Regions from separate parts of the Neorhizobium sp. PAMB6630 genome, predicted to be linked through region 3. Evidence: predicted binding sites of a transcription regulator. Region 3 holds the regulator's gene; each other region holds the start of a gene.
What was found. Region 3 encodes PhoB, which activates phosphate uptake and scavenging genes when phosphate is short. Its sites were predicted from a motif close to TGTCATNNANCTGTCAT; they were not measured.
Positions count from the first base shown of each region.

Region 1: AC4CWF_RS09890 (acid phosphatase) is a predicted target of PhoB. The motif match lies at 2,310-2,326, and genes of this name have one in related genera.
Region 2: AC4CWF_RS09070 (UDP-2,3-diacylglucosamine diphosphatase) is a predicted target of PhoB. The motif match lies at 1,473-1,489, and genes of this name have one in related genera.

Region 1 is NZ_CM177836.1:2,094,501-2,098,670, forward strand. Features, by position in the region: gene AC4CWF_RS09885 (PAS domain-containing protein) at 1-39, opposite strand, end outside; gene AC4CWF_RS09890 (acid phosphatase) at 228-2,159, opposite strand; gene AC4CWF_RS09895 (rhomboid family intramembrane serine protease) at 2,583-3,296, shown strand; gene AC4CWF_RS09900 (CBS domain-containing protein) at 3,427-3,861, shown strand; gene AC4CWF_RS09905 (patatin-like phospholipase family protein) at 3,893-4,170, opposite strand, start outside.
Region 2 is NZ_CM177836.1:1,920,920-1,925,089, reverse strand. Features, by position in the region: gene AC4CWF_RS09075 (MFS transporter) at 1-436, opposite strand, end outside; gene AC4CWF_RS09070 (UDP-2,3-diacylglucosamine diphosphatase) at 600-1,430, opposite strand; gene AC4CWF_RS09065 (NADP-dependent malic enzyme) at 1,644-3,974, shown strand; gene AC4CWF_RS09060 (hypothetical protein) at 4,079-4,170, shown strand, end outside.
Region 3 is NZ_CM177836.1:3,434,238-3,438,407, forward strand. Features, by position in the region: gene AC4CWF_RS16345 (aspartate aminotransferase family protein) at 1-244, opposite strand, end outside; gene AC4CWF_RS16350 (GcrA family cell cycle regulator) at 672-1,223, shown strand; gene phoB (phosphate regulon transcriptional regulator PhoB) at 1,381-2,064, opposite strand; gene phoU (phosphate signaling complex protein PhoU) at 2,091-2,801, opposite strand; gene pstB (phosphate ABC transporter ATP-binding protein PstB) at 2,855-3,670, opposite strand; gene pstA (phosphate ABC transporter permease PstA) at 3,684-4,170, opposite strand, start outside.

The DNA of each region.
Region 1 (4,170 bases), 1.3 Mb from region 3:
GAAGATTTCCTTGCTGCGCTCGTTTCGCATTGGCACCATCTGTTTCGTTCCGAAGCGGTTCGTGACGCATTTCCGCCACAAATATGAAAGGAGCGAAAATCGTGCCAAGAGGCCGGCAAAGCGCCGGCGGAGACGGTGACGGATGAGACAAGAAGGCGGAAAAATGAAAAAAAGCGGCCCGCAGTGTGCGAGCCGCCGGAGATATCGAAGGGGGCAAGCCTCTCCGGTCAGCCCTTGATGCGCAGCGAAAGGCCGGTCTTGCCATAGACGGGCACAGTCTCGTGCCCCTCGAGCACGATGTCATCGAAGCGGCCCTCAAGAGCGCCGGAACGGATCACGGACAGTTCGTCGCCGGCAGACGGCGTATAACCGGCAGCAAGGGTCACCCGCAACACTCCCCCTTCGATTGCGGCATTCTTGCCGATCGTCAGGCCGCCCTCCTTGCCGGACACGGTGACTTCAACGGTGCCTGCCTTGCGCATCACGAAATTGCCGGACACGGTAAGCTTCGGCCCCGCCACCACCGCCCGGCCGCCGGCGACATAGAGATCGCCCGAGCCGAAGGCGCTTGGTGAGGCAGCAACGAGCGCGCCACCTTCCACGATCACGCCGCCGGAAAAGCTGTTGTGGCCGGAAAGCGTCAGCACACCGCTTCCCGTCTTCACCAGCTTGCCACCGCCTGCGATATCGTTCTTCCAACTGTCGGCGGCATTAAAGCCGCCCTTTGCGGCGTCCATGGCAACCGTGACGTCGCCATCGAAGGCACCGAACCCGTCGGCTGCGGCAAACAGGTTAAGGCGCCCCCAGCCTTCCGCATCGCTCATGATCGGATAACCGCCAGCAAGTGCCGTGCTTTTGAGGACGACACGGCGCTGCGCGGCATCGAGATAGGGAAGGCGGGTTTCGAGCAGCACTTCGGCGCCCTTCGGCACGACTGGCGCGCTGTCTGATGCGCCAATCCTCGGCAGGCCGTAGGTGAAGCGGGGTGCAACGAAGGCTGCGTTTTCGGCGCGGTCGGCAAACCGGTCCGTGCCGGCCGGGGCGGAATGGGCAAGCGCCATCAGGCCGGCAAAATCTGCCGCGCCGGTTTCGCTGGCCAGAAAAGTCTGGGTCTGCTGATAGGCTTCCGACTTCAACACGGCATAGTCGGATCGGTTGAGATTATAGGCGACGACGGCTGTTGCCTGCATGCGCCCGCCGATCACATCGAAAGGCTGGTGCATGCCGGCGCGGATGCGGTTTTCGCCCATGCGCACCGCGCGCGTCACCATCTCCTGATAGCGCTCAGGCACCAGATAAGCCATGACAAGCGCATCGCGCCAGGCTTCGGCTGTATGGCCGCTCGGAAAGCCGCCATCGCCGGCGGGTTTGGTGCTCTTGGCCGGCTCCAGCTGCGGCACGACGCGCACCTCCTCGCTCCAGCGATAGGGGCGGGCATATTTATAATAACGCTTGGCGGGTTCGGTGGAGCCATCCTTGCTGCCGGCCTCCACGAGATCGACCGCCTTGCCCATATTGGCATTGCCGTCCTTGCTGCCGACGCCGCGATTGTTGCCCTTGTCGTCATATTTGACGCTTGTCGCATCCGCGGGCATGTCGGTGATGGTCGTCGTCTGCTGAACGCCTTTGCGCCAGGCATCCGCGAGCGGCCCGAGCCCGTCGGTGATGCTGACGCTCTTGCCGCGACGGTCATCGAGATAGGCTTCGAGATCGGTTTCGGGCGTATGGGCAGCGGTCGTCCGGATCACGTAACCGATGTTGGCGGCATGAACGTCCGGCTGCTTTATCGTGCCATCGGTTGCGCTGCGCGGCAGGCCGTCCCAGTCGGATTTGGCAACGGCGGGGCAGCCGTCTTTCGCCGGCGCATCCTGATCGGCATCAACGAAAGGCGTGCGGGGTGTCCAGAGATCAAGGAAGCCGGACAATAGCCGCACGCCGGCATTGGTCTCCTGCGTCGAAAGGCAGGCATCACCGCGCTGGTTGCTGGCACCGTTATCGACATAGGCCGCAACGCCTTCTGCCGGATTGGCGCTGTCGGCATGGCCAAGTCCTGCCGGGGCCGGCGGCAGCACGATCGGATCGGCAAACGCCGGGGCAAGGGCTGTGGATAGGAGAAGGGAAAGGGTAAGGCCGGCAAGGGACGGAACGCGGCAATTCATGGTGAGGGCCTTTCTGAGGAGGAGGGCAGACAGGATGCACGCATGCGTGGTTCACCGGTCGCCTGGCGGACGGGTCGGGCATTGAGGTGTCGGGAATGTCCCGGCGGTCGGGCACGGGCTATCCCGGAAGCCCGCCTTTAAATCATGCCTGCGACAGTTTTCTTACAATCGGAGCATGACTTAGATTTTGCGTCGACTGTGTATGGCCTGTTCAGGAGGCCGCGTTGAAGCGGAGGGCCTTGTTACCTTTCCCTAATGCCGCGGCGTGCTTATATGTCTCTCATCAAAACCGGGAAGGACGCGCAGATGGACGATTCGCCGAACACACCAGGGTCAGGCGATCAGCCACCGCATAACGCAGGCCGTCCGCCGGCTTCTGTCCCGAATACTGGGCCGGATGTGGGGCCGGCAGTGGGGCAAGGCATGGAGCGGCCGCGCGCGCCGGCCCAACCGATCTTCAATCTTCCCAAACCGCTCGTTGTGACCCTTGCGGTGCTGGTCGTACTCTATCTGGTCGATGCCTATCTGCTCAGCGACCAGTGGCGCGAGCTGATGCTGTTTGAAATGGCCTTCACGCCGCTGCGTTATGTCTATCCGCTGACCGATCAGGGGCTGGAATGGCTGTGGACGCCGGTCACCTACTCCTTGATGCATGGCAGCCTGGAACACCTGATCTTCAACTGCCTGTGGCTGACGGCCTTTGGTGCGCCCGTGGTGCGCCGTATCGGGCTCTGGCGTTATCTTGCCTTCTGGATTTGTTCGGCAGCCGCCGCCGCCTTTTTCCACGCGGGCCTCAACTGGGGACAGGAGACGCTGCTGATCGGTGCGTCGGGTGTCGTCTCGGCGCTGATGGGCGCTGCGTGCCGTTTCGCCTTTCCCAAACATGGCGGCGGCATGCGCCGCGATTCGGCCAATTTCCTGCCGCGCCAGGGCATTGTGTCGGCGCTCAGAAACCGCACGGTTCTGGTTTTTACCGTGGTCTGGTTTCTGGGTAACGTGCTGGTGGCTCTGGGCATGCCGCTGGTCGGTTCGGATGCCGGCGCCATTGCCTGGGATGCACATATTGGCGGCTTCCTGTTCGGCTACCTGCTGTTTGGGCTGTTCGATCCTCTGGTCGGTGAAAAAGAGATTGCTTAACAAATGCCGTCTGCAGGCAGTTGACTGTTGCAAAGCCTTTGAAGCGGGCGCACCATTCCCGTCCGGGTGCGCCAAAAGCAGTGGGGAGTTTAGCCGACGGCGCATCAGACATAGTCAATAGGAGGAATTGATGCCTGTCTCCGTCAAGAACATTCTGGATGCCAAAGGCCGTGACGTGATGTCCGTCAGCCGGGAAAAAACAGTGGCCGAAGTGGCGGCCATTCTGGCTGAAAACAAAATCGGCGCGGTCGTGGTGACCAGCCTTGAAGGCCGTATTGCCGGCATATTTACCGAGCGCGATCTGGTGCGCGTGGTGGCAGCCGATGGGGCAGATGGCCTGCAAAAGCCTGTTTCTTCAGGCATGACCGCCAATGTCATTCGCTGTCGCGAAGACACCAGTCTCAACGAATTGATGGAAACCATGAGCACCGGCCGCTTCCGTCATATTCCCGTGGAGGAGGGCGGCAAGCTCGTCGGCATCATCTCCATCGGGGACGTGGTAAAAGCCCGCATCCGCGAGGTGGAGGCGGAAACCGAGCATATGATGGCCTATATCGCCGGCTGATTCTCTTCCTGCTGGCGGCCGGAAACGGTCGTCAGCTGGCAAACACATCCTGCATGCGCTTCAATTCGCCAATGCGCGCCTTGGTTTCCTTGTAGCCGCGGTCGATTGCTTCGCCGGCGCGGTGGAATTCAGACAGGCCGATGTCGCTGAGGCGCGGATGCAGCGCCAGATCCGGCGGATCGCCGGCAAGGCGCGCCCGCGAAATGCGCTCCTGTATGATGTTGAAGGCCTGCACCATGACGCTCGTCATGCCGATCCGGGCCTCACGCACCTTCGTGTGCTGTCCTTCGACCACCGGCAGCACGCTGG
Region 2 (4,170 bases), 1.5 Mb from region 3:
AGCCCCAGACCCTTATCGTGCCATAACGATAACCCCAGCGGCGCACGCCCATGACAGTGATGCTTTCCAGAACCGGCGTGAAGGGCGCAAAGGCTGCCCCTTGCAGGCTGAACACCAGAAGCACCATCCAGAACCCGTCGACCACCATCAGCAGAAGTGCGGTGGTGATGGAGAGGACGGCGGAAAACAGAAGGATACGCACCCGCTCCGACAGCCGGTCGGCAAGGTAACCGGCAACCGGCGCCGAGAGAACGCGCAGAACGATCGGCACCGACAGGATGAGGCCGATCTGCCATTCATCGAGCGCCAGCGATTTCAGCCAGACCGGAAAGAATGGCAAAAGAATACCGTTGACGCCAAGCGCTGCCGCATAGGCCAGCGCGCAACGAACGGGAAACAGACGGGGAATGGCAATCGGGGAAAAAGCCTGGGCCACGGGGGCTCCCATGCTGACGGCGGCGGGTTGGGCGATCGGGAATCGTCTTGGAATTTGATCGCTTTACCACGCAAGCACAGCATGCGCCACACTCTTGCCACCGCTCAGACATCAAGCACGCGCACGGCAGGCAAATCTGCCGGGAGAGCCGGCAGGTGAATGTTCAGGCAGCCTGCATGTCACCTTTTGCCGTAAGGGGCGGCGCCAGCAGCGCCGGAATTTCGACCGTCTGGCCGGAATGCTGCCAGGAGATCAGCTCGAATGTGCCATCCATGTGCTCGACGATGGCCGTGCAGCTTTCCACCCAGTCGCCGGTGTTGATGTAGCGGATGCCGTCGATATCCTCCATCACCGCATGATGGATATGGCCGCAGATCACGCCGTCGACATTGTTGCGCCGGGCTTCCTCGGCCACGACCTTCTGGAATTCGCCGATGAAATTGACGGCCTGCTTGACCTGCAGCTTGGCCCAGGCCGAAAACGACCAGTAAGGTAGGTGAAGCCGGCGACGAACAGCGGCCAGTACCACGTTAATGGCAATGGCTGCGTCATAGGCCCAATCGCCGAGATAAGCGAGGAGGCGGATATTGCGCACGACGACGTCGAACTCGTCGCCATGCAGCACGAGGTATTTTCGGCCGTCGGCGGCTTCATGCACCATCCGATCCGCCACTTCAATGCCGCCGAAGTGAACGCCGGGGAAGGCACGCAGGAACTCGTCGTGATTGCCGGGAATGTAGACGATGCGGGTGCCCTTGCGCGCCTTGCGCAGCAGTTTCTGCACCACGTCATTGCAGCCCTGCGGCCAGTACCAGCTGCGCTTCAGCCGCCAGCCATCCACGATGTCTCCGACCAGAAAGATCGTCTCGGCCTCGTGGTAGCGCAGGAAATCCAGAAGGAAATCGGTCTTTGCCGCCTTGGAACCCAGGTGGATATCGGAAATGAACAAGGTCCTGAAGTGTTTCGTTTCCAGTGTCTCTGCCACGTCGCTCACCCTTTCGTCAGACCGCCCCTCCTTTGTCCAAATCAGACTCGTATTTCAGGAGCATGACAGCGGCCGGTTGCGGGGCCATTCCGCCGCCGCAAACTGCCGAATGCGGCAGCAGGGACACAGGCTTGCGTCCTTGCCCCCGATATTTCACTACTGTTCCCCGACGCCGTTTGATGTATGAGACAGACCAAGACAAAAGACTGAAAGGAGATGGCGATGGAACACAAGGACAACACACCTGTGGACACGGACACCGCAAAGGCGGACCTGGATGAGCAGGCACTGTTTTTCCACCGCTATCCGCGCCCCGGCAAGCTGGAAATCGTCGCCACCAAGCCGCTCGGTAACCAGCGCGATCTCGCGCTTGCCTATTCACCGGGCGTCGCCGCCCCCTGCCTTGCGATCCGCGACAACCCTGACATGGCCGCCGAATATACCGCGCGCGCCAATCTCGTCGGCGTCGTGTCGAACGGCACGGCCGTCCTTGGCCTTGGCAATATCGGACCGCTTGCCTCCAAGCCTGTCATGGAAGGCAAGGCCGTCCTCTTCAAAAAATTCGCCGCCATTGACGTCTTCGACATCGAGATCGCCGCTGAAACGGTGGACGAGATGGTGTCGACGATTGCCGCTCTGGAGCCAACCTTCGGTGGCATCAACCTGGAAGACATCAAGGCGCCGGAATGTTTTGAAGTCGAGCGCCAGCTGCGCCAGAAAATGAACATTCCGGTCTTCCATGACGACCAGCATGGCACGGCCATCATCGTGGCGGCTGCCATCCTCAACGGCCTGGAACTTGCCGGCAAGAAGATTTCCGACGTCAAGATCGTCACGTCCGGCGCCGGTGCTGCAGCACTCGCCTGCCTCAACCTCCTCGTTTCGCTCGGCGCCAAGCGCGAAAACATCTGGGTCCACGATATCGAGGGCCTCGTTTATGACGGCCGCAACGTGCTGATGGACCCGTGGAAGGAAATCTACGCCCAGAAGAGCGACAAGCGGGTGCTTGCCGAATCGATCGGCGGCGCAGACGTCTTCCTCGGCCTGTCGGCAGCCGGCGTGCTGAAGCAGGAACTGCTCGTGCAGATGGCGGAAAAGCCGCTGATCATGGCGCTGGCCAATCCGACGCCGGAAATCATGCCGGAACTGGCGCGTGCCGCCCGTCCCGATGCGATGATCTGCACCGGGCGCTCGGACTTTGCCAACCAGGTCAACAACGTCCTCTGCTTCCCTTACATCTTCCGGGGCGCGCTCGATTGCGGCGCAACCACGATCAACGAAGAAATGAAGATGGCGGCGGTAAAGGCGATTGCCGGCCTTGCCCGCGAGGAAATTTCTGACGTTGCCGCCCGTGCCTATGCGGATGAAACGCCGGTCTTCGGTCCCAATTACCTCATCCCGTCGCCGTTCGATCCGCGCCTTATCCTGCGCATCGCGCCGGCTGTTGCCAAGGCTGCCGCAGAAACCGGCGTTGCCTCGCGGCCGATTGCCGATTTCGACCAGTATCTCGATCAGTTGAACCGCTTCGTCTGGCGCTCCGGCTTCGTCATGAAGCCGATCTTTACGAGTGCCAAGCAGGCGGAAAAGAACCGCGTGATCTTTGCCGAAGGCGAAGATGAGCGCGTGCTGCGCGCCGCCCAGGTTCTGCTCGAGGAAAAGACCGGCGTGCCGATCCTCATCGGTCGTCCGTCGGTCATCGAAGCCCGCCTCAAGCGTTTTGGCATCCGCATACGCCCGAACGTCGATTTTGCCGTGGTCAATCCGGAAGACGATCCGCGTTACCGCGATTATGTCGATGATTACGTGGCTCTTGTCGGTCGCGCCGGCATCAACCCGGAAGCGGCCCGCACCATCGTGCGCACCAACAACACCGTGATCGGTGCCTTGTCGGTGAAGCGCGGCGAAGCGGATGCGCTGATCTGCGGCGTTGAAGGCCGGTTCGACCGCCATCTCAAGGATGTCAGCCAGATCATCGGCAAGCAGAAGGGTGTCTGCGCCTTTTCGAGCCTGAGCCTGCTGATCGCCCAGAAAGGCCCGGTCTTCTTCACCGATACTTTTGTCAACTACAACCCGACGCAGGAAGAGATCGCCGAGATCACCATTCTCGCCGCGCAGGAAATCCGCCGCTTCGGCATCACGCCGAAGGCAGCGCTGATCTGCCACTCGAATTTCGGCTCGCGCAATTCCGAAAGCGCCACCAAGATGCGCGCGGCTCTCCAGATCATCCGCGAGCGGGCGCCGGAACTGGAAGTGGACGGCGAAATGCAGGCGGGTTCGGCACTCTCGGAACAGCTGCGCAAGCGGGCACTTCCCGACAGCAGCCTGACGGGCGAGGCAAACCTTCTGGTCTTCCCGAATCTCGATGCCGCCAATATCTCGCTCGGCATTGCCCGCACCATGATGGATGCGCTGCATGTCGGTCCGATCCTGCTCGGAGCAGCCCAGCCGGCACACATCCTGTCGACCTCGGTTACCTCGCGCGGCGTCGTCAACATGGCAGCACTTGCCGTCGTTGAAGCCTCGCATGCGGATTTTGCCGTGACCTCTGGCTAAAACGCCAAGGTGCTCTAGATTTTCCGGTGACTTATCACATTCTCAACCTCGAAGCGGCATCCTGCCGCTTCGAACAGATGTGACAACCGCCGGACGCTCTTCCCATGCGACTTTCATCGCTGCTGACCACCGTGATTTTTTTGTTGCCGGCTGCGGCCCATGCAGCTGAAAATGTCGAACGCTGCCTCAGCCTCGG
Region 3 (4,170 bases):
GGCGGCGGGCAAGCCGTTCCTGCTCGGGAATTTCATAGAGGTTGGACAGGTGCCAGACCTTGTCGGCCTGGTCCTTCAGCGCCGCGACCAGATGCGGATTGGAATGGCCGCAGGAGGTCACGGCAACGCCTGCGCCGAAATCGAGATATCGCTCGCCCGTTTCCGTCACGAGCCAGACGCCCTCGCCGCGCACGAAACGCAGCGGAGCCCGTGCAAAGGTGTCGAAAAGTGCGGCTTCAGCCATGGCGACATCACTCCTTGGGCAACGATAATCCCTTGTGGCGGCACGGCCGCCGGAATTCAAACCAGAAACTAAAAATGCCGCCTTAAGCGGCGGCTGGCGCACTATCGGCATTTCAGGATCAACTGTCAACAAATCGCTTGAATTTCAGGGGATTTCCGCTGCGTGAGGCTGGCTTGCGCGAAGCTTTTGCGCTGTGACAAAAAAGACTCGCCTTAAAAGCAAGTTGGGGAAAACCCTGAAATCGATTCGCCGCGATTCCGCCGACTCTTGTCAGCGAGTCCCGGGGTCGATAGGTTAAAGATCAATTACTAGACTGCATGCGGCGGAACTAGTCACCAAGCACATATATATGGTATGTCCGGCAGGAAATCTTCCCGCCGGCAGGTGAGCGATTCTGTCCGCACAGCCCCTACGGCGGAGAGATGGCATGAACTGGACGGACGAGCGCGTCGAGAGACTAAAGCGGCTTTGGGCCGAAGGCCTGAGCGCAAGCCAGATCGCAACACAGCTGGGCGGCGTCAGCCGCAACGCCGTGATCGGCAAGGTACACCGTCTCAACCTGCCAGGCCGCGTCAAGGCCGGCGGCACGCAGGCAACGGCGCGCACCGCGCCCAAGCGCACCACCTCTGCTCCGCGCGCCCCGAACTTTGCGGCCCGCACCACAACCAATCCTGCCCGTACCACACCCCATGCGGTTGGTGTTGCCGTGGTAGCGCCGGAAGTCGAGGCCGTACAGCCGACGGAATTCCGCGCCCCGAGCAATGTCGTGGTACCGATGTCGCGTAAGCTTTCGCTGACGGACCTGACGGAACGCACCTGCAAGTGGCCGATGGGCGATCCCCTGAAGGACGACTTCCACTTCTGCGGTTCGGATTCTGCCGATACCTCGCCCTACTGCAAATATCACGCTCGCCTCGCCTACCAGCCGGTCAACGAGCGTCGTAAGGCTGCCAACATCTCGGCTGCTGCCCGCGCCTGATATCTTTTCGAGCGTTTGCCGCTCAGCACTCTGAAAACGGGCCTCGCGCCCGTTTTTTTGTGCCTGGAGACACCCTGAAAAAGCCGACAAAAGAACGCCCGGAGCCAAGAGCCGCCGGGCGTCAAAACCGTGTTTCATCAGACGTGACGAACGCGCTTCAGGCTTCCATCGAATATCCGGCGCCGCGCACGGTGCGGATCACATCCTGCATGTTGGAGAAGTTGAGTGCCTTGCGCAGGCGCCCGACATGCACGTCGACGGTGCGTTCATCCACGTAGATATCATGGCCCCAGACGCCATCGAGCAGCTGCGAGCGTGAATAGACGCGGCCCGGCGAGGCCATCAGAAATTCCAGGAGGCGGAATTCCGTCGGCCCAAGCCGCACTTCGCGGCTTTTACGGTGAACGCGGTGCGTCTCGCGGTCCAGCTCTATATCACCGCAGCGCAGCACGCTGGAGAGAACCTCGGGCCGAGCACGTCGCAGCATGGCCTTCACCCGCGCCATCAGTTCCGGCGTCGAGAACGGCTTGACGACGTAATCGTCGGCACCGGTGGCAAGGCCCCGCACCCGTTCGCTTTCCTCACCGCGTGCCGTCAGCATGATGATCGGCAGCCGTTCGGTTTCCGGACGCATGCGTAAGCGCCGGCAAAGCTCGATGCCCGATACGCCCGGCAGCATCCAGTCGAGGATCAACAGATCCGGCAACCGTTCCTGGAGGCGGATCTCCGCCTCGTCTCCGCGCAGGATCGTCTCGACCTCGTAGCCTTCGGCCTCGAGATTATAGCGCAGGAGGACGCTGAGAGCTTCCTCGTCCTCCACAACCGCAATTTTGGGCAGCATGGTTCAGGCACTCCGTCAGTATGGCCTTACTCGGCCACAGCACCAAGCGTGTTGGACGTATCGTCCTTGGGGCGCTCGCCTTCAGGCTGGGCACCTGTTGCGATGTAATAGATGGTTTCGGCGATGTTGGTGGCGTGGTCGCCGATGCGCTCGATGTTCTTGGCGCAGAACAGAAGATGCGTGCACGACGTGATGTTGCGCGGATCTTCCATCATGTAGGTCAACAGCTCGCGAAACAGCGAGGTGTACATCGCGTCGATTTCCTCGTCGCGCTGGCGAATGGCTTCGGCCTTCTGCACGGAACGGCTGGAAAACACGTCCAGCACTTCCTTCAGCTGAACCAGCGCAAGCTCCGACAGGTGTTCCAGGCCGCGAGCAAGCTTGCGCGGCACGCCGGTGCCCTGCACTGCGATGACGCGCTTGGCAGTGTTCTTGCCAAGGTCGCCGACGCGCTCCAGATCGGCAGCGATACGCAGCGTTCCGATGATTTCGCGCAGGTCAGCCGCCATCGGCTGGCGCTTGGCGATGGTGATGATCGCCTTTTCCTGGATCTCGCGTTCAGCGTGATCCAGGATCACATCGTCGGAGATGACCTTCTGGGCAAGCGCGCCATCGGAATTGACCAGCGCCCGCACGGCATCGCCGCACATCTGCTCGGCAAGGCCGCCCATTTCGGAAATCCGGCGGTTCAGATATTTCAGGTCTTCGTCATAGGCCGAAAGGATGTGCGAAGGCATATTTGGCGTCCTCGGATAGGGGTGTCAGCGCAAGGGCATGGGTGTAACGGCAATCAGCCGAAGCGGCCCATGATGTAATCCTGCGTACGCTGATCATCCGGGTTGGTGAACATCTTGTCCGTGTCGTTCTCCTCGACCAGCTGGCCGAGATGGAACATGGCGGTGCGCTGCGACACGCGGGCCGCCTGCTGCATCGAGTGGGTGACGATGACGATGGTGTAATTGCTGCGAAGTTCGTGGATCAGCTCTTCCACCTTGGCCGTCGCAATCGGATCGAGCGCCGAGCAGGGCTCGTCCATCAGGATGACCTCAGGCGAAACGGCAATGGCGCGGGCAATGCAGAGGCGCTGCTGCTGGCCACCGGAAAGGCCGGTGCCAGATTCCTGCAGGCGGTCCTTTGCTTCGTTCCAGAGGCCCGCACGCTGCAGGCTTGCCTCGACGATCTGGTCCATGTCCGCCTTGTTGCGGGCAAGGCCGTGAATGCGCGGACCGTAGGCGATGTTTTCGTAGATCGACTTCGGGAACGGGTTCGGCTTCTGGAACACCATGCCGACGCGGGCGCGCAGTTCCACCACGTCGATCGACGGATCGTAGATATCGTCGGCATCGAGCGTGATACGCCCGGTGACACGGCAGCTTTCGATCGTATCGTTCATGCGGTTGAGGCAACGCAGGAAGGTGGACTTGCCGCAGCCCGAAGGGCCGATCAGCGCCGTCACCGTGTTCTCGCGGACATTGAGGTTTACGTCGAAGAGGGCCCGCTTCTCGCCGTAATAGACAGAAACGTCCTTGCCCACCATCTTGTAGGAAACGTCATTCATTTTCTGATCCAGAGCCTTTTCAACTGCTGCTTCCGACATCATGTTCATGGTCCGGGTCCTTCTACCAACGCCGTTCGAAGCGACGACGCAAGAGGATTGCGCCAACATTCATTGCGATCAGGAACAGGAGCAGGATGATGATTGCTCCCGAGGTGCGCTCCACGAAGGCGCGTTCCGCCTCGTTAGCCCACATGTAGATCTGCACCGGCAAGGCCGTCGACGGATCGAGCGGCGTGGTCGGGTAGTTGGCGACAAAGGCGACCATACCGATCAGGAGAAGCGGCGCGGTTTCACCGAGCGCGTGGGCCAGACCGATGATGGTGCCCGTCAGGATGCCCGGCATCGCAAGCGGCAGAACGTGATGGAAGATCGTCTGCATCTTGGAGGCGCCAAGCCCGAGCGCTGCTGCCCGAATGGACGGGGGCACAGCCTTCAGCGCCGCACGCGTGGCGATGATGATCGTCGGCAGCGTCATCAGGGTCAGCACCAGGCCGCCGATCAGCGAGGCCGAACGCGGCAGGCCCATGAAGTTGATGAACACCGCAAGA